DNA from 3 places in the Arthrobacter sp. P1_B3 genome. Region 2 is predicted to be linked to each of the others. Evidence: riboswitches for the same ligand, from Rfam matches in the RefSeq annotation. Region 2 holds a riboswitch; each other region holds the start of a gene.

Region 1 (6,489 bases), on a different contig from region 2:
GCTGCAGCGGGAAGGTTCCTGGCGCCGTGCGGACGAGCTGCAGTCGCGGCTGGAAATGGAGCCAGGAGGCAGAGGCCTCCGGTTCTACGGCACCTCCGTGGGTGCCGTGCGCGGGACGGTCCGGGATGCCGGCCGCCGCTATCCAGGGCTGTCCCACGATCAGGTCACCGCGCTGAGCTCCGAACTGTGGGGCTCCGAATTGTGGGGCTCGGAACTGGGGGCGGCACCGGTTTTCGAGCGCCGGCTGGCCGCAGTGGTCCTGCTGCAGGCCACTGTGAAGCTGCTGACCAACTCCGACCTCACCCGGCTGGAGGGCTTCATCCGGGAGGCGCAGGTGCGGGACCTCGTGGATCCGCTCGCCGTCGACGTCGTCGGGCCCTTGGTGGACGGACTCGACATGCTGGCCAGGGTGCGGGCTGACAGCGTGCTGGACCGGTGGGTGCGCGAGCCCGATGCCTGGCTGCGCCGGGCCGCGCTGCTTTCGCCGCTGCTGGCGCTGCGCGCGGGCGCGGGGGACTGGGACAGATTTGTCCGGCACGCGAATGCGGTGCTCGGCGAGGCTCGCGGGACGTTCGACGCCGACGCCGACGGCGCTGCGGACCGGGACGCGGTTTCCCGGGTCCTGGCCGAGATGGCAAAGACGAGGCCGGAGCTGCAATTCACGTCCGTTGGAGAGTGACCATCCGACCGTTCCCCGCGGGCCCGGCCCGCGTTCAGAGCTGCGGACTTTCAGACTTTCGGATCTCCGGGACCGCCCGGATCGCCCTGTCCGACGGCGCTGCCGGCATCGCCGGATCTGCCGTCGGCATTTGCAGGCAGCGCGAAAGCCCTCGCCGCCCGTGACCCGGCGACGGCGCTCGCGGCTATGGTGACTAGAGCGCCGACCAGCAGGGCCGCTGCCTCGCCCGGGAGCAGGACCTGAAGCTGTGTGCCGATGCTCGCCGCCGCAACCGGCACGCCAAGTTGGGCCGCCGACAACACCCCGAGGGGCAGCGGGAGACCCAGGAACGCCAGGCCGGCGTGCGTCAGCAGGGTCCCTACTCCCAGGACCACGCCGAGGGCAATCATCTCCGGATGTCCGGCCAGGTCCTTGAGCGTCAGCGATGCACCCAGCCAGACGAAGAACACCGGACTAAGGAAACCGTCGCTGAGGGCGAACAGTTGCCGGGCCAGCCGCCGCGGTTCGCCGACGGCGGCCACCACCAGGCCGAAGGAAAAGCCTGCCAACATCACGGACACATTGCTCCATGTCGCGACTGCGGCCAGGGCGAAGAGAACGGCCAGCTGGCTCCTCAGCTCCAGGGCAAACTTGCGGCTTTCCGAGAGTTGGTGCACGCGAGCGCGGATTCCCCTGCGCTCCAGCCAGCGCAAGACGAAATAGAGCACCACCGCGCAGCCGGTCACCGTAAGCACGCCCAGCGCCGCGCGGCCTGCGTTGGGCGGATCCACGAGGAGCGGCAACGCCACAATGCAGGCTATGTCGGCGATGGCCACCTGCGCGGTCATGGCGACGACATCGGGTCCGCCGAGGCGCAGCGAATCGATGATCGGAAGGACCAGGGCGGCCGACGAGGACGCCAGCAGCACTGCGTAGAGGGGAGCATGTCCAGTCCCGAAGAGCAGACCGATCCCGGTTCCGACCGCCACCGCTGCCGCCGCGGCCGCAATAGCCCGGCGGGAGCCATTGCCGAGGGCGGAGCGGATCTGCGGATCCCTCACGGGAACATGGGTTCCGGCCACAAACATCATCAGCGCGAACCCGATGTTGGCCAGCAGGATAAACGTCGGGTCCGCAGGATCAACCAGGGCCAGGCCTGAGCGTCCGATCGCGATGCCGGCCAACAGTTCGCCCAGCATCACCGGCAACCGCCAGCGCGCCGGCAGCGCCAGCAGGGGTCCGGCCAGGGCGACGACGGCGATCAGCGCCAGGGACAGGAATGTCACGGCTCGCCGCTGCGGGCGGGCCCAGGGCCCGACCGCCGCTCCACCACGGCGTAGGCTTTCCCGTCCAGGAACGCCCAGTCATTGACAACCATGTACCCAAGTGCGTCCACCCGGTCATTCAGGACGTGCTCGTCGAAACCTCCGTCGCGCGGTTCCGCGTCCCAGGTGGTCACGTGGACGTCCCGGCCGTCCAGGATCAGCAGCTCGGTGTTGACGTCGAAATCCTCCTGTGGCTGATTGCTCAACTGGCAGATGGCGACACAGTGGCTGTTCATTTCGGGCCTCCGCTTCGGCGTGTGCTGATGGCATCATCCTACGTTCGGATGCGGCGCCGCCCCATGGGCAATTGCCGGACCGTTCTGTGGCCGCCGTTACCTGAATGTGACTTTTGCATGCGGATCGCGTTACGGTGGATGAGTGCCTGTTGTCTCCGATACGGGCGCTCCCCAGCCGATTGCCTAACTCTGCCGCGGCCCGGGGGTAACTCGCATCAACCACCGGCAGAGACGGGGAAACCACTTTTGGCCTGCTGATTTCGCAGGCCTTGGGGTGAAGCCGCACAGTGCCCGCAACGACGGGCCCGGGAGTGCGGCCGGGTGCCTCCCATCCGAATCCGACAGCTCACCTCGCAGGCATTGGGAGAGGCTACATTCATGTCTTCAATCAGTACTTTTGTGCGCCATACGGCCGTCCTCGCCGCCGCATCCGGCCTGGTCCTCACCAGCGGAATGGCAGCCAACGCAGCCGCAGCACCTGCTCAGCGGGACTCCGCTCCGGCGTCCAACGTGGACGTCACGGGACTGGTCAGCGCCCCCGTGAACGCCGACTCAAGCGTCAAGATCAGCTTTGACCGCCCCGCGGTAGCTACCGTCGCAGCGCCGGTCATCGAACAGCCCGTTGCCGCGGCGCCGGCTCCCGCCGCTGCGCCTGCAGCAGCACCGAAGGCAACCGTGCAGGTGCAGGCCGCTCCGGCGGCCGCGCCGGCCGCGGCGCCCGCTGCCGGCGGACGCAACGCCATCATGCTCTCGGCCGCTTACAGCCAGGTGGGCATCACCCAGGACTGCACCGCCATGGTCGAAAAGGCCCTTGGCGCGGCAGGCAAGCCGGTTGGCAACATTGGTCCCCGGGCGTTCCTTGGCCTCGGAACCGTTGTGGGCACCCCGCAGCCCGGCGACATGGTGGTCCAGTCCGGCCACGTTGCCATCTACGCCGGCAACGGCCAGGTGGTCAGTGGCGGCATGAACGGAAAGAACCAGACGATGGTCCACCCGCTGTCATGGCTCACGGCGACCGGCGGCGTCACCTTCGTCCGCGCCTAAGCCGCGCTGCCTCTTCCGGGCCGGAAAGTCCGGAAAGACCGGTGATCGATTCCCTTGGGGGCAATCGATCGCCGGTCTTTCCTGTACATATAGTTCTCAGGGATTCCCCCGCCCGGCCAGTGGAAGCGTCAACTTCATGACCGTCCCCTCGGCACCTGTCGCGGCCACCTCAACGGCGCCGCCCGCAGCGACGGCGATCTCCCTGACCAAGGCCAGACCGATGCCAAAGCTTCGCTGTCCGTGTGCACTGCCTGTGCTGGCGGTCCGTACGAAGCGGTCAAAGATCCGGGTCTGATCGACGCCGGTGATTCCGGTCCCCGTGTCCGCCACCGTGATCACGGCGCGGTTCTGCTCGATCGAGGTCGTGATGGACACCAGGCCGCCCGGGGGCGTGTGGGCGAGGGCGTTGTCCGCCAGGGCAAGCACGGCACGGCGCAGCGCATTATTCTCGATCCGGGCCAGCGGCCGGGCATCGGCTACGAAGTCCACGGCCACCTTGCGCTGCTCTGCCACCAGCTGGAGGCTCCCGGCGACGCTGGCGGCGGTGTCGGCAAGGTCGGCAGGCGGTGCGGAGCGGTCCGGGACTTCCGCTGTTGCCGCGAGGAGCAGTTCGTTGACAATCCCGGTCAGCGTTGCTGCGTCCTCCCGGATCCGGGCCAGGTCGTGGCCTTGCCTGGAGCCGGGCACGGTATTGCGCTGGGCAAGCTGGATCCTGGTGTCCAGGATGGTCAAGGGCGTGCGCAGTTCGTGGCTCGCGTCCTGGACGAAGCGCCGCTGCCTGGCCAAGGCATCACCGAGGGGACGGATGGCGCTGCGCGCGCTGAGCCATCCGACGATGCCGGCCAGCAAGATTCCCGCCACCCCGGCGATGACCATGGCTTCGAGGACATCTTTGGAGTCCAGGTACGCGTAGGCCGTCCCGGCCGCCGCCGAGCCCGGCACTTCTGGATGGGCGAGTTGATTCATGAGGTACAGCGCCGTGGCAGCGAGCAGCCCGAGAACCATGACCGCGCACGCGGCGCTGATCCGCAGCGCGACCTTGAGCGAGGCCTTGCGCAGGACGGAGTGGTCCGGATTTCCTGCGGTTCCGCCGTTACTCATGGGCATCGCCGATCTGGTAACCGAGGCCGTGCACCGTGCGGATGACGGCCTTGGAGATCTTCCGGCGCAGGTGATGAACATAGGTATCGATCACGCCGGGCTGGTCCGAGGCGTGGAAGTACGCCGCGAGGAGTTCGTCCCGGGTGAAGACACGGCCGGGTTCCGCGGCCAGGGCTGCGAGCAATTGGCCTTCTTTCGCGGTCAGCGACACCGTGTGCCCGTAGACGGACCGGACGGAACGCTGCGTCGGATCCAGTTCCCAGTCCCCGATCGCCACCGGCGCCGGGGCCGGGGAAGGGAAGGTGCGCGTCAGTGCGCGCAGGCGTGCCGCCAGTTCGCCGGCGTCGAACGGCTTGGTCACGTAATCGTTGGCTCCGGCGTCCAGACCCCTGATCTTTTCGTCGGCATCGCCCAGCGCGGTCAGGATCAGGATGGGCGTGGCAATGCCTTTCGACCGTAAAGCCGCGATGAGGGCGATACCGTCCATGACAGGCAGCCCGCGGTCGATCACCATGACGTCCCAGGCCCCGGTCAGTCCGTGGTGGAGGCCATCACGGCCGTTGGTGACCAACTGGACCCGGTAATCCGGGTCCAGGAGCTCGGCGATGAGCGGTCCCAGAACGGCGTCGTCCTCGACGAGCAGCAGGGACGGGCGGTCAGCGGTAGTCATGTCAGCTATTCTTCCGCGGCCATTTCCTCAGTCCGCAGTCCGTCCTCGGTTCCCGCGGGCGTGTCGCCGGCCGGTGCGGCTGCGGTGCGGCTGTTGCGGCGGCGCTTGAGGAGCTGCACCGCCCAAGGCACCACGGAGATGAGGACCATGGCCACGGCAACGACGTCAATGTTCTTGGCGACGATGTCAAAGTGTCCCAACCAGGTGCCAAGCATCGTCACGGAAACGGCCCACGCCGCCGCCCCGGTGATATTCCAGAGAGTGAAGTACTTGTACTCATAGCGCGCGATCCCGGCGGTAAGGGGAGCAAACGTCCTGACCATCGGGACGAAGCGGGCCAGCACGACGGCGGCCCCGCCGTGGCGGCGGAAGAAGTCCTCCGTAGTGGTCAGGTGCGCTGTCTTCAGGATCCGGGCATCGTCCTTGAACCATCGCCGGCCGAATTTCCGTCCCAGCATGTAGCCGACCTGGTCCCCGGCGACGGCAGCCGCGGTGACGACACCGATCAGCACCGGCAGCGACAGTTGCAGCTGTTGGTGCAGAAGGCCTGCGGTGAACAGCAGCGAGTCCCCGGGCAGGAAAGGAAAGAGCACGCCCGATTCAATGAAAACCATGAGCGCGATGACGCCCAAAGCGGCCGGACCCAGCCCGGCGAGCAGGCTTGCCGGGTCCAGCAGTGAGGGTGTACCTGCGGCAGCGGCGGCCTGAACGACCCTGTCTGTTGCCGGAAGTAAGGGAAAAACGTCCAAGGCGTGCATTCTCAATTCCTCTCAGGACCCAGTGACCGGGTGACGGACGGGGCACGAAGCCGGCCGGCCATCCGCGGCGCAACCACGTTCCACAACCCCGCAAGCATGACCACCGCTGCGCTCGCGGCCAGGAACGAAGCCGCGACATCCGTGGGGTAGTGGACGCCGATATACAGCCGCGACCAGGCAACGACGAGCGCCATTGCCGCCGCCCCAACGGCGGTGACCTTGGCCCAGCGGGTTCCGCGGGCCAGGAAGTACACGGCGAATCCGAGTGCCACCGCAAAGGACACGTGGCCGCTCGGGAAACTGTTGGAGCCGGTTTCCGGAGCCAGGGGATCGAACAGCAGGGCGGGGCTGGGCCGCTGCCGGGCCACGACGATCTTGAAGAATTCACTCGCCACCCACCCGGACGAAGCCACGAGGCCGAAGGCCACGGCCTTGACCAGTCCGCCCCGGAACAGCCAGATGTAGAGTGCCGCGGCGCCGATCAGAGCGAGACCCGCCACCGGTCCAAACACGACGTTGAGTGCCATCGCGACGGCGGTCAGGGCGGCGGCGTGATGCTGGCTGAGGTCCTGGTCGACACCAAGCTCGGCGGCGCTAAAGCCCGGCGTCAGCTGCGCCGCCAGGCCCAGTGCCACGACGGCGGCGGACAGCAGGACGCCCAGCAACACCCAGTGGCGGACCTGGGGGAGGACCCACA
Region 2 (6,489 bases):
ACGGGTTTTTGAGGTCCTGGCCTCGCGCCGGGTGAACCACAGCCCGGCGGCCAGCAGGATCAGGGCTCCCGGCAGCAGCCAGGACACCTCGCCGCCGAAACTGGTCCCGAACATCCGGGTGATCCCGGCCGTGCCGCCGAAGCCCACGTTTCCGTTGCCGCCCGGGCCCCCGCCGCCCGGCATGCCCCCGCCGGACCCGGTGATCCGGCCCAGGCCGTTGTAGCCGAACGTCAGTTCCAGGAAGCTGTTGGTCTCCGAACCTGCCATGTACGGGCGGACCGAGGCCGGGGTCAGCTGGAACAGCACAATGTAGCTTCCGGCCACAACGGCGATCCCTGCGGCGGCGGCCAGCAGGTGCAGAAGCCGGCGGCCGAGTGTGGTGGGCGCCGCCCACAGGTAGGCCAGGGCCAACCCGGGAACGATCAGGAAGCCCTGCAGCATCTTGGACAGGAACGCCAGGCCGATCACCGCGCCGGCCGCAGCGAGCCACTTCCAGCCGGCCTTCTCGATGGCGCGCGTGGTGAGGTAGGCGGCCAGCACCAGGCACAGCGTGAGCATCGCGTCCGGGTTGTTGAACCGGAACATGAGGGCGGCCACCGGGGTCAGCGCCAGGGCGGCGCCGGCGAGCAGGCCCGCCGCCGGTCCGGACACCCGCTTGACGGTCAGGTAGAGAAGCCCGACGGCGGCCACGCCCATGAGAGCCTGGGGAATGAGCATGCTCAGTGCCGAGAAGCCAAAGATCCGTCCCGCGAGGGCGGGGATCCAGAGGGCGGCGGGCGGTTTGTCCACCGTGATGGCATTGCCGGCGTCGAGCGAGCCGAACAGCAGCGCGGTCCAGTCCTTCGTCCCGGCCTGGATCGCCGCGGCGTAGAAGGAGTTGGCGTAGCCGGTGGCTTCCAGGTTCCACAGGTACAACGCTGCGGTGACCAGCAGCAACAGCGCTGCCGAGGGCCGCACCCAACGTGGCTGCGGTCCGAACAGCAGGCGGTCCCGGCTGCTCTGCGTTGTGCGGGTTGTCGGCAGGTGGGGCGCCGTCCCGGTGTCCTCAGGTACCGCGCGGGGAGTTTCCTGGGCTGCCGGCGGGCTGCCGGCTGGGGAGCCTCCCTGGGCTCCGGCGGTGGGGCTGATGGTTGCCGTCATTTACTTGGCCTTTTCTGTACTGGGGAGGAAAGTGTCGGTGGCGCCGGGCGCCGGAGCAGAGTCGGTAGGCCTGTGCCGGAAGACCACCAGCCGGAAGAGCAGGAATTTCACGGCTGTGGCGGCCAGGTTGGCGGCGGTGACCGTGAGCAGTTCAAGCCAGCGGTCCGGTGCCGCTCCCGACGCGGCGTGAACCAGGGCGAGTGCGCCCGAGGTCAGGGCCAGCCCGATCCCGAAGACCAGCAGCCCCTCGAAGTGGTGGCGTGCCGCCTGGCTGCTGCCCTGGATGCCGAACGTGAAGCGCCGGTTGGCCGCGGTGTTGGCCACGGCGGTGGTGAGCAACGCCAGGAAATTTGCCAGCTGCGGGTCCATGATCCCGCGGCAAAGCAGGAAAATTGCCAGGTATGCCAAGGTGGAGGCCACCCCGATGCTGCCGAAGCGGACCAGTTGCCCGAAGAGGCTTCCGCCGGGGCTTTGTTCCTGGGCCCGCGAGGAGGCCGGCAGCGGTCCGCGGGCCAGGGCGGCGCGCAGCTCGGGCACCGGGATCCGGCCCGAGACCAGGTCCCGGCTCAACCGTGCCATGCCGCGCAAGTCAGCGAGGGCAGTCTGGACGATGTCCACGCTGGAATCAGGGTCGTCGGTCCAGTCCACCGGGACTTCGTGGACGCGCAGGCCGCACTTTTCTGCCAGGACCAACAGCTCGGTGTCGAAGAACCAGGCGTTGTCCAGTGTGTGGGGGAGCAGTTGCCGGGCCACGTCCGCCCGGATCGCCTTGAAACCGCACTGCGCGTCGCTGAAGTGGGCGCCCATAAGGGACTGCAGCAGGAAGTTGTAGCTGCGCGAGATGAATTCGCGCTTGGGTCCACGGACCACGCGCGAGTTGCGGGTCAGGCGCGTCCCGATCGCCAGGTCGGAGTGCCCCGAAATGAGCGGCGCAAGGAGCGGGCCGAGGGCGGCCAGATCAGTGGAAAGATCCACGTCCATGTACGCCAGGACCGGCGACGGCGAGGCAAGCCACACCTTGCGAAGCGCGTTACCGCGGCCCTTTTCGGCCATATGGACCACGTTCACTTCGCGCAGCTCGCGGGCTACGCGTTCCGCCGCCTTGAGCGTTCCGTCGGTGCTGGCGTTGTCCGCCACCGTGATCCGGAAGGAGTGCGGGAAGGCGCCGAGAAGGTACGCGTGGAGCCGGCGCAGGCATGCTTCGAGATCCCGTTCCTCGTTGAAGACCGGAATGGTGACGTCCAGCAGGGGTGTGTTGGCGCGCGTGTCAATGGCTGAGCGCCGGCCGCCCGGGCCGGCAAGCGCCCCGGCGGACGTGCCCGGGCCAAGCGCTTCGGCCAGGGCAGGCCCCGGCCGTGCGGCCGGGCTGGCCGGCGTCGCCGTGGAGCGGAGCAGGGTTCCTGTGGCCTGGTCTGTGAATGTCATGGCTCAACTTTCCCGGCGGCCCATATGAGGGCTTTAGGGTCAAGCTGTGCGGGGGCTGTGGAAGTCCGGCTGGTCCGCCCCCGACACACAAGAAGGCCCCGGATCCATGTGGATCCGGGGCCTTCTGTGGAGGCCGGTTAGTGCCGGTTTAGTACCAGTTGTGTGCGTAGTGGAAGTTCAGGGCGCCGCAGGGGGAGCCGTAGCGTTCCTTGACGTAGTTCAGGCCCCAGTTGATCTGGGTCCGGTAGTTGGTCATGTAATCGGCGCCGGCGCTCGCCATCTTCGTGGCCGGCAGGGACTGGACCACGCCGTAGGCGCCGCTGCTGGGGTTGGTGGCAGTCGTCTTCCAGTCCGATTCCTTGGTCCAGAGCTTATGCAGGCACTGCATCTGGCCCGGTGCCCAGCCATAGCTGCCCAGCTGGGCCGCGGCGTAGGCCTGGGCCCCGGCGGGGTCGTCGACTGCGACCGGCGCAGCTGCGGGAGCCGGGGCAGCTGCCGGGGCCGGTGCGGGAGCGGGGGCCGGAGCCGGGGCGGGAACCGCAGCGGCTGCAGGAGCCGGTGCAGGAGCGGGGGCTGAGGGAGCCGGCACGGGAGCAGCGGGTGCTTGGATCAGCGCTTCGACGGCCTTAACCTGCGAGATCTGGGGTGCCACGTTTTTTTCCACTGGAGCGGTCGGCCCAGCCACCTGGGCCCGCTCGAAGTTGAGCTTGGCCAGCGGGTCGGCGGTGGTGGCTGTTTGGCTGCTTCCAACGTTCGTGCCCGGGCTCCCCGGCTCTGCCGCCTGGCTGGCAGCGCCGCCCCCCACCAGCATGGCGCAGGCGGCGGTGATGACGGCGGCGCGGCGGCCGGTGATGCCGAGGCCGGTGGCCAGCCTGGACAGGGCGGATGCCTGCGTGGCCGGTTCGGCGCGGTGGCGCGACTTGGTGGAACGGGAATGGGAATCGCCGTCAGGGCGCGTTTGTACTTGGAATTCAGTCATGGTGGCCTCTCAACGCCGGCGGAGTTAGCTGTCGGGTTCGGATGAGGTCATCCGGCCGCACGGAAACTCACGTGTCGGCTTCACCCCGAGGGCGCATGAAAGCAGAATGCCCGGGAACTCTGGGTCCCCCGCCTCTGCCTGGTCCAGCGGAATCCGGGAAGCGGCAGAGTTTGGCGTCCGTCCGGATATGCGGCACCAATGGCGGCGCACCCCAAAGACGCTACAGGACCCGGCCGCTTAAGTCACATTTTGGTAACAGGAGTCACAACGGCGGGGTGTCGGCTTGCGCCGGAGTCGCCGGTCGTCCGGGTGGGGGCCTGTGGGTGGCTACGCCGACGGCGGCGCCGCGGGCAGCCGCACGGCGAACTCCGTGCGGCCAGGCCGGGACGTGACCTCGACTGTTCCTCCGTGGGCCTCCACGATCGAATGGACAATGGACAAGCCCAACCCGCTCGTGCCCTCCGAGGTCGGCGCGGCAGTCGCCGTTCCCTGACCATGGCTGCCTCCGGCTGCCATGCCAAAGGCACTAGAAGCAGCACCGGAAGCAGCGCCGGATGCCGAGCGCACGGCGCCCCCGGACCGGGCCCCCGCCGTCGCGACGGCTGAGTTAGCTGCGGCGCTGGCTGCGGCGCTGGTCGCGGGATTGGTGCGCGCCGCGTCGGCACGTGCGAAGCGGGCGAAGACCCGGCCGACGAATTCGGGGGCGATGCCGCGGCCATTGTCCGTCACAGTGACCATGGCGCTGCCGTCAGCCGAACGCATGACGCCCGTAACCACCTTGGTTCCGGGGTCCGTGTGCTTGCGTGCATTGGACAGGAGGTTGGCGAGGACCTGGTGAAGCTGGGTCGCGTCACCGCGCACCACCACGGGTTCCTCCGGAAGCTCCAGCTGCCAGATGCGGTCCGGGGCCATGACTTTCTCATCGCTCACCGTCTCGATGGCCAACTGGGTGAGGTCGACGTCGGAGATCTTGAGCGGCTGTCCCTCGTCCAGGCGTGCCAGCAGCAGCAAGTCCTCCACCAGGGTGGTCATCCGCTCGGACTGGCTTTGCACGCGCGCGAGGGATCTCTGGCCGTCGGGAGTGAAGTGCTCGGTCATCCGCATCAGCTCCGTGTAGCCGCGGATGGCCGTCAGCGGGGTTCGGAGTTCGTGCGAGGCATCGGCGACGAACTGCCGAACCTTCATCTCGCTCTCCTGCCGCGCCTCGAGGGCATTGGAGACGTTGTCCAGCATCTGGTTCAGCGCGTAGCCCACGCTGCCCACTTCGGTTCCGCGGTGGGCGGCCGACGCCGGGACGCGCACCCCGAGCGCCACCTCGCCGGCGTCCAGCGGGAGGCGGGAAACCTGGGTGGCCACCTCGGAGAGCTGCTCCAACGGCTTCATGGTGCGGCGGATGAGCACAGTCCCGGCAAGGCCGATCAGAACTATTCCGCCAAGCGACACAATAGTGATGGTCCAGACAAGGGAGGTCAGGGTGCTCTGTTTATCGGCAAGGGGAAGCCCGGTGACAATGGTGTCGCCATATGGGGTCTGCGTGGCAACGAGACGGTAGGCGCCGGATGACAGCGAGCGATCAACGGGGAGACCGTCGGTGCGTAGTCCCAGGAGGATCTGGTCGTCCTCCGATGACAGCGAGGCGCGGGTGGCGTCGGTGGCCAGGAAGCCTGCACTGCTGACGTTGCCGTTCTCAATCCGGGCGATGAGGGTGCCGACCCTTTGTCCCCGCGCGTCTAAGGGATCCGGCCTGCCATTGGGGTTGCCGGCAGGGGGCCGGCTGAACTCACTCGAGCGGTGCGAAGCCTGGCCGAGCTGGTCATCGAGCTGCCGGGTCAGGAACAAGTCCATGGAGGCGTAGCTGAACAGTCCCACAGCGCCGCAGATAGCCACGAGCAGCGCCATGGCGACGAGAACCAGCCGGGTGCGCAAATGCCACGTGGAGGGGTTGCGCCAGTCGCGCCCGGGGACGCGTGTCACACCGGAAAGTGAAGGCACGGATCAGTCCGCCGGTTTCAGGACGTAGCCGGCGCCGCGCACCGTGTGGATCATGGGAGCGTGGTTGGCGTCGACCTTCTTGCGCAGGTAGGAAATGTACAGTTCCACGATGTTCGCCTGGCCGCCGAAGTCATAGTCCCAGACGCGGTCCAGGATCTGGGCCTTGCTGATGACCCGTTTGGGGTTTTCCATGAGGTAGCGCAGCAGCTCGAACTGCGTGGCGGTCAGATGCAGCTCCTCACCGCCCCTGGTGACTTCGCGGGTGTCGACATTGAGTACAAGGTCCCCGACCACCAGCTCGGCGGTGTCCATGGCGGCCACCCCGGAGCGCTGGACCAGCCTGTGCAGGCGCAGCAGCACCTCTTCCATGCTGAACGGCTTGGTGACGTAGTCATCGCCGCCGGCCGCCAGGCCGGTAATGCGGTCCTGGACGGCATCCTTGGCCGTGAGGAACAGCGCCGGCACCTCCGGCGCGAAGGCGCGGATCCTGCTTAGCAGCTCGACGCCGTCGAACCCGGGCAGCATCACGTCCAGCACTAGCACGTCGGGGCGGAAGTCCTTGGCAAGCCGGACCGCGGCGGGCCCGTCTTCCGCCACGGCCACGGACCAGCCGGCCATCCGTAGGCCCATGCTCATGAGCTCGGAGAGGCTGGGCTCGTCGTCCACCACCAGCGCGCGGATGGGGGAGCCATCCGGATGCGTGAGCTGGGGAAGGTTGTTAGTCATGGAGTGCGAAGTGGCCATGGGACAACTCTCCGATCTGCCGGTTAGGCGGGGCTTTGGGGACCCTGTGCGGCACCTGTGAATCCCAGCCTAGCGAGCTGGATGCCCTTCCCGGGCCGTAGGTGCCGCTCCGGCAGCGCTCAATCGGAGACTAACGCCCCGCCCGAACGTCACAGGCCCGGCTGTCGGCCCGCACAGCCCAGGCACAGGATCCCTCAGCACTCTGGGGT
Region 3 (5,135 bases), on a different contig from region 2:
GTCGCCGCGCGACCGGTCCCGCTCCGGAGCCGCGTCCCGTCGTCGCGCATATGGCCGAACGCCCGCGCGACGCGCACCGCGATGAACGGCGTCGCCGGCGCAGTCCGTTCCGTCAGGTAACGGAGTTTGCCTCGGCCAGCGGAGTCGGGCAGAAAGCCGGGATCGCCCTGGCCGCAACTGGTCTGGTTCTCACCGTGACGGTCCCCGTCACGAGCCCCGTGATGGCCTCCAATCCCGGCGGATCCGGCGCTCTCTCGGCCGCCGTTCAGCCGGATGTCACCGCCGCTGCCGCGGCAAAGGTCGACTTCAGCCGCACTGCCGTCACCACGAAAGGCGATCCGGACGGGAAGCTCAAGCAGCTGCTGAGCGCCCAGTCTGTGGGCAGCATCACCCGCGCCGCATCGGCGGGCACACTTGGCGGGCCGCTGGATCAGCTGGTCACGGCCTCGCCCTACGGCTACCGCGTCAGCCCCATTACCGGAGGCGCGGGGGAGTTCCACCGCGGCCAGGATTTCGCTGCCCAGTGCGGCACGGCGGTCCATGCAGCCGCCAGCGGCACCGTGACCTTCAATGGATGGCATCCCTTCGGCGGTGGAAACCGGGTGGTCATCGACCACGGCAACGGCCTGGAGACCACGTACAACCACCTGTCCTCTGCCTCGGTCGAGGTCGGCCAGAAGGTATCGCGCGGTGACGTCGTCGCCATGAGCGGAACCACCGGCGCCTCCACGGGCTGCCACCTCCACTTTGAAGTGATGGTCAACGGCGACGTCGTTGACCCCCTCGGCTGGCTCTAACAAAGACGATGGACCACTCTCAGATTCTTGTGACACGCCGTGATCTGAATGTGACATTGGGTCCGGACTCCTGTAGGGTTTGAAGCACGCCAACTTTTCCGAAGTTGGCGCTCTTGAGTGGATTGCCTAGCTCTGCCACCGCTCAAGGTCCGTTCGCATTACATCGTCTGGCAGGGGCGGGGGAACCAATTTTGGCCTTCGAAAGAAGGCCTTGGGGTTAAGTCGCAAAGCTTCCCAGGAAGCAGCGCGGCCGGGTGACTCCCATCCGAATCCGACAGCTCACCTCGTAGGCATTGGGAGAGGCTACTTTCGTGTCTTCACGCCACAATTCTGCGCGCATGCGCACCGGCGAGGCTCTTTTGAGCCCGCTGGAATCCACATCACGTGCCGCCCTTGCCGGCGCCCGGATTGGATCACGTTCCGCAGGCTCATTCTCTACCGAGCCCGGACAGCATGCAGTTTCCGCTTTTGGCGCGTCTTCGCAGTACACCCTTCGCTAAGTAACCCATTTCGGGGCGATCCGGCGTACCCCCAAGATGCCGGAGCGTCCTCAGTCCGTGCCCGAAAGCGCGCGGTCCAAGGATCACGAAAGAGAGAACTTAATGACTACTCGTGCAACTGTTGCACGGCACCGCGCCGAGGTCACCAAGACCAACTCGCTGGCTGTTATTGCCAAGGCTGTCGGCGACAACGCCGGCGGCGTGGGCCGTCAGGCCGCGGTCATCGCCGCAGCTTCCGGTCTGGTTCTGACCAGTGGAATCGCAGCCAACGCTGCTGAGACCAATGTTCAGCGCGAATCCACCTCCGCTTCGGCCCTGGAAGTCCAGTCCGCCGCTCCGGCCACAATCTCGGCCGCTTCCACCATCGCGATCTCCTACGAGAAGCCCGCTGTGACCACGTCGCCGGCTCCCGTCGTCGAGGCCCCCAAGCCCGTCGTGCAGGTCCAGGATTCCAACGCCTCCCGCGCCGGTGGCACCGAGCTTGGTGTCAGCGGCGGCGTCGCTGCCCAGGCTCCCGCCGGCATCGGAAGCGGCTCCGGCGCAACCATCGCCGCCGCTGCCTACGCACAGATCGGCGTGGCGCAGGACTGCACCGCCCTCGCCACCAACGCGCTGGCCGCGGCCGGCATCCACTACCACGGCTGGCCGGCAGGTTACCTGTCCCTGGGCCGCACCGTGAGCGCCGCCGAGGCACGCCCGGGCGACCTCGCCTACTACCAGAACGGCGGCGTGGGCATGGCTCACATCGCGGTCTACGTCGGCAACGGCATGGCAGTCCACGGCGGCTGGAACGGCGGAACCACCGCGCTGTACAGCGTAAACGTCGGCTCCGGCCCGGTCTTCATCCGCGTCGGCGCCTAAGCAAGATCCCAGCACCTTCGAAAGACCCCCGCCTCTTGGCGGGGGTCTTTTGCGTTGCCGCGCCGTGAACTTTCCGCGCTGAAGACTGCGCCCGTGAAAAAATATTCGGTGATCCGGCACCTGAGTGTTTACTCTTGTGTTGTCGATCCATAGCCCGACCATGCAGAGGGCAGCCGGCCCTCGTGCCGCTGGCGGGTGCGGCCGTGAAGAGGTATGCGGATGCGCACTCTCGTTCTGAATGCTGGATATGAACCCCTGGCGGTCATCACCTTCCGCCGGGCGCTCGTCCTTGTCCTAACCGGAAAGGCCAGCGTGGTGGCCGAAGGGGACGACCCCGTTGTCGGCCCCCAGGATATTCTGGGCCGCCCGTCCGTGATCCTGCTGAACCGCTACATCCGGCCGAGGTACAACACCATGACAGCGGTGAGCCGCCGCGGCGTGCTCCGCCGCGATGCCCACCGCTGCGCCTACTGCGGCAAGGCTGCCCACACCATCGACCACGTCCAGCCAAAATCCCGGGGCGGGGCCGATTCCTGGGAGAACCTGGTGGCGGCGTGCCTGCGGTGCAACAACGCCAAGAGCGACCACACCCCGGCGGAGATGGGCTGGAAGATCGGTTTTGTTCCGGGCCCGCCAAAGGGCGCCATCTGGCAAATCAAGGAGCTCGAGAAGCCGACGCCGGCCTGGGACCCGTTCCTGCTGCCTGAGTCAGCTGCCTGAACTGCTGCCGGGCAGTTCATGGCTGATTCGGCGGCAGCCGGCGCCGCGCTAGGCTGAACCGGTGGAGTTCGATGCCATTATTCTCGCCGGGGGACGGTCCTCCCGCCTGGGCGGCGTGCCCAAATCCGGGCTGATCTACGACGGCGCCACCCTCCTTGAGCGCTCACTGCGCGCCGCGGGCGGGGCAGGGCGCACCGTCGTCGTCGGTCCTGACCCCGGGGACCTGCCCGGGGGCGTGCTGAGCTGCAGGGAAGACCCGCCTTTCGCGGGGCCGGCCGCAGCCATCGCCGCGGGACTGGCCGCGCTGGACGCGGACCACCCCGGCCGGCACGGGGCAGCCGCGGCGGCGCCGTTTACCCTGGTCCTTGCCTGTGACATGCCGCGCTCGGCCGAGGCAGTCCGCGCCCTGGCCGAATCGCTGGCCGCGTCTGTTGCAGTTGCGCCGGAACGGGACGGGGGCGACGGCGTCATGGCCGTCTCGGCCGAAGGCCGGAAGCAACCACTCGCGGGGTTTTATGGCACAGCTGCGCTACAACGTTGTGTTGCGGACGCCGCGGCCAGGGGCAGCCTGGAAAACGCGTCGGTCTTCGCCCTTCTTGCTAGGCTGGACGTGCGGGAAGTTCGCGTTCCCCCCGGTTCCACGGATGATGTCGACACCTGGGATGACGCGTCCGCATTAGGCGTTTCCGGTAGGCTTCCAGACCGCGGTCCGGGCGCCGGTCCGGAACTCCGCAGCTGAACTCGACCATGGAGGCAAACGGTGAAAAGCCAGGATGAAACGCTGGAAGACTGGTGCCGTGCCCTGCTCCAGGCCCTGGAGCTGGAAGACGTTGAGATTGACGTGAACGAGGTCCTCGCCCTGGCCGGGGTGGCTGCCCACTCCGTGGTGCGCCCGGCGGCGCCGCTGACGACGTTCATTGCCGGCTTTGCCGCGGGTCTGGCCTCCGGCTCCGGGCAGGCCACGGACTCCGCGTCCATGGAGTCCGCGATGGCCGTGGCGCGCCGGCTCGCCAAGGACTACGCAGCCGCCGAAGCCCCCGGGGCATGACGGCGGCGGCCCCGGACGGCAGCGGACCCACTGTCCCAGGCAGCGACGGCGGTAAAGACGGCCTCAGAGAGGGCTTCACGGAGGGCCCCGCAGACCCTCCCATCCCGGCGGGCCAGGACCCGGCGGGCCCGGACCCGACGGACCCGGATTCAACGGACGAAGATTCAACGGACGAGGACACTGCCGGCCAGGACACGGCGGGGGAGCCGCACCGGCACCTGGCCCACACGTGGCAGGAGGCCCGCCAACTCGCGTTCGACTGCGCCGTTCCCATCCCGGCTGCCCCCGTCCCGCTCCGGCAGGCGCTGGGCCGGACCCTCGCAGCGGACGTCGTTGCCCTGCGGGACATGCCCCATTACGCTTCCTCTGCCATGGACGGCTGGGCCGTCAACGGCAGCGGTCCGTGGATCCTGGCCGAACCCAACCAGCTGCTGGCACCGCATCAGGCAAGTCCGATTGCCACCGGAGGCCTCATTCCGGCCGGGGCCAAGGCGGTGCTGCGCAGCGAGAGCGGCATCATCGACGCCGACGAGGACGGCCTGCCTGTCCTGAAACTGGGCGGCAACGCGAAACCGGGGGACCCGCGGAACGGGGACCACATCAGGAAAGCGGGGGAGGAAGCCGCCGCCGGAGACGTCCTGATCAAGGGCGGCACCGTCCTGAACCCCGCCCACCTGGCCCTCGCCGCGCTGGCCGGAAGCGACACCCTTCCGGTGCTCGGCAAGGCCTTGGTGCGGCTCGTCTTCACCGGCTCGGAGGTGGTGACGTCCGGGGTGCCGGCACCCGGGCAGGTCCGGGACACCTTCGGACCCCAACTGGCAGCCGTGGTGGGAATGCTCGGCGGGATTTGCACCGAAGAAGTGAAAATCGGGGATACCTACGCCGAATGGCTCGCCGCGCTCGAGGACACCGATCCTGCCGCCGAAAACCTGCCTGCCGACGTCGTCATCACCACCGGCGGCACGGGTCGCTCCGGAACGGACCACCTCCGCCGATCGGTCACCGAACTCGGCGGCCGCCTGCTGATCGACGGCGTCGCCATGCGCCCGGGCCATCCCGCCGTGCTGGCCGAGCTGCCGGACGGCAGGTACATCCTCGGCCTGCCAGGGAACCCGCTCGCAGCCATGATGGCACTGTCCACGATCGGGGCCCCGCTCCTGGCGGCCCTGGGGCACGGACCAATTCCCCCGCTCGGCGAGGTGCCCTGCG

What was found. Region 2 has a riboswitch for cyclic di-AMP ahead of AC1D2F_RS13160 (aggregation-promoting factor C-terminal-like domain-containing protein). Riboswitches for the same ligand answer to the same signal wherever they lie in the genome.
Region 1: linked by a shared signal. The riboswitch ahead of AC1D2F_RS05565 (hypothetical protein) and the one ahead of AC1D2F_RS13160 (aggregation-promoting factor C-terminal-like domain-containing protein) in region 2 are both predicted to bind cyclic di-AMP.
Region 3: linked by a shared signal. The riboswitch ahead of AC1D2F_RS13320 (NlpC/P60 family protein) and the one ahead of AC1D2F_RS13160 (aggregation-promoting factor C-terminal-like domain-containing protein) in region 2 are both predicted to bind cyclic di-AMP.

What each region holds. Positions count from the first base shown of each region.
Region 1 covers NZ_JBFTZV010000003.1:250,174-256,662, reverse strand. The annotation lists gene AC1D2F_RS05580 (DNA alkylation repair protein) at 1-679, shown strand, start outside; gene AC1D2F_RS05575 (cation:proton antiporter) at 730-1,944, opposite strand; gene AC1D2F_RS05570 (hypothetical protein) at 1,941-2,219, opposite strand; cyclic di-AMP (ydaO/yuaA leader) riboswitch at 2,390-2,593, shown strand; gene AC1D2F_RS05565 (hypothetical protein) at 2,598-3,263, shown strand; gene AC1D2F_RS05560 (sensor histidine kinase) at 3,360-4,364, opposite strand; gene AC1D2F_RS05555 (response regulator transcription factor) at 4,357-5,034, opposite strand; gene AC1D2F_RS05550 (DedA family protein) at 5,040-5,792, opposite strand; gene AC1D2F_RS05545 (phosphatase PAP2 family protein) at 5,795-6,489, opposite strand, start outside.
Region 2 covers NZ_JBFTZV010000010.1:134,299-140,787, forward strand. The annotation lists gene AC1D2F_RS13150 (glycosyltransferase family 39 protein) at 1-1,140, opposite strand, end outside; gene AC1D2F_RS13155 (bifunctional glycosyltransferase family 2/GtrA family protein) at 1,141-2,565, opposite strand; gene AC1D2F_RS13160 (aggregation-promoting factor C-terminal-like domain-containing protein) at 2,714-3,544, opposite strand; cyclic di-AMP (ydaO/yuaA leader) riboswitch at 3,544-3,703, opposite strand; gene AC1D2F_RS13165 (sensor histidine kinase) at 3,872-5,518, opposite strand; gene AC1D2F_RS13170 (response regulator transcription factor) at 5,540-6,280, opposite strand.
Region 3 covers NZ_JBFTZV010000011.1:24,018-29,152, forward strand. The annotation lists gene AC1D2F_RS13315 (M23 family metallopeptidase) at 1-797, shown strand, start outside; cyclic di-AMP (ydaO/yuaA leader) riboswitch at 935-1,104, shown strand; gene AC1D2F_RS13320 (NlpC/P60 family protein) at 1,400-2,158, shown strand; gene AC1D2F_RS13325 (HNH endonuclease) at 2,378-2,878, shown strand; gene mobA (molybdenum cofactor guanylyltransferase) at 2,940-3,617, shown strand; gene AC1D2F_RS13335 (DUF6457 domain-containing protein) at 3,639-3,926, shown strand; gene AC1D2F_RS13340 (molybdopterin molybdotransferase MoeA) at 3,923-5,135, shown strand, end outside.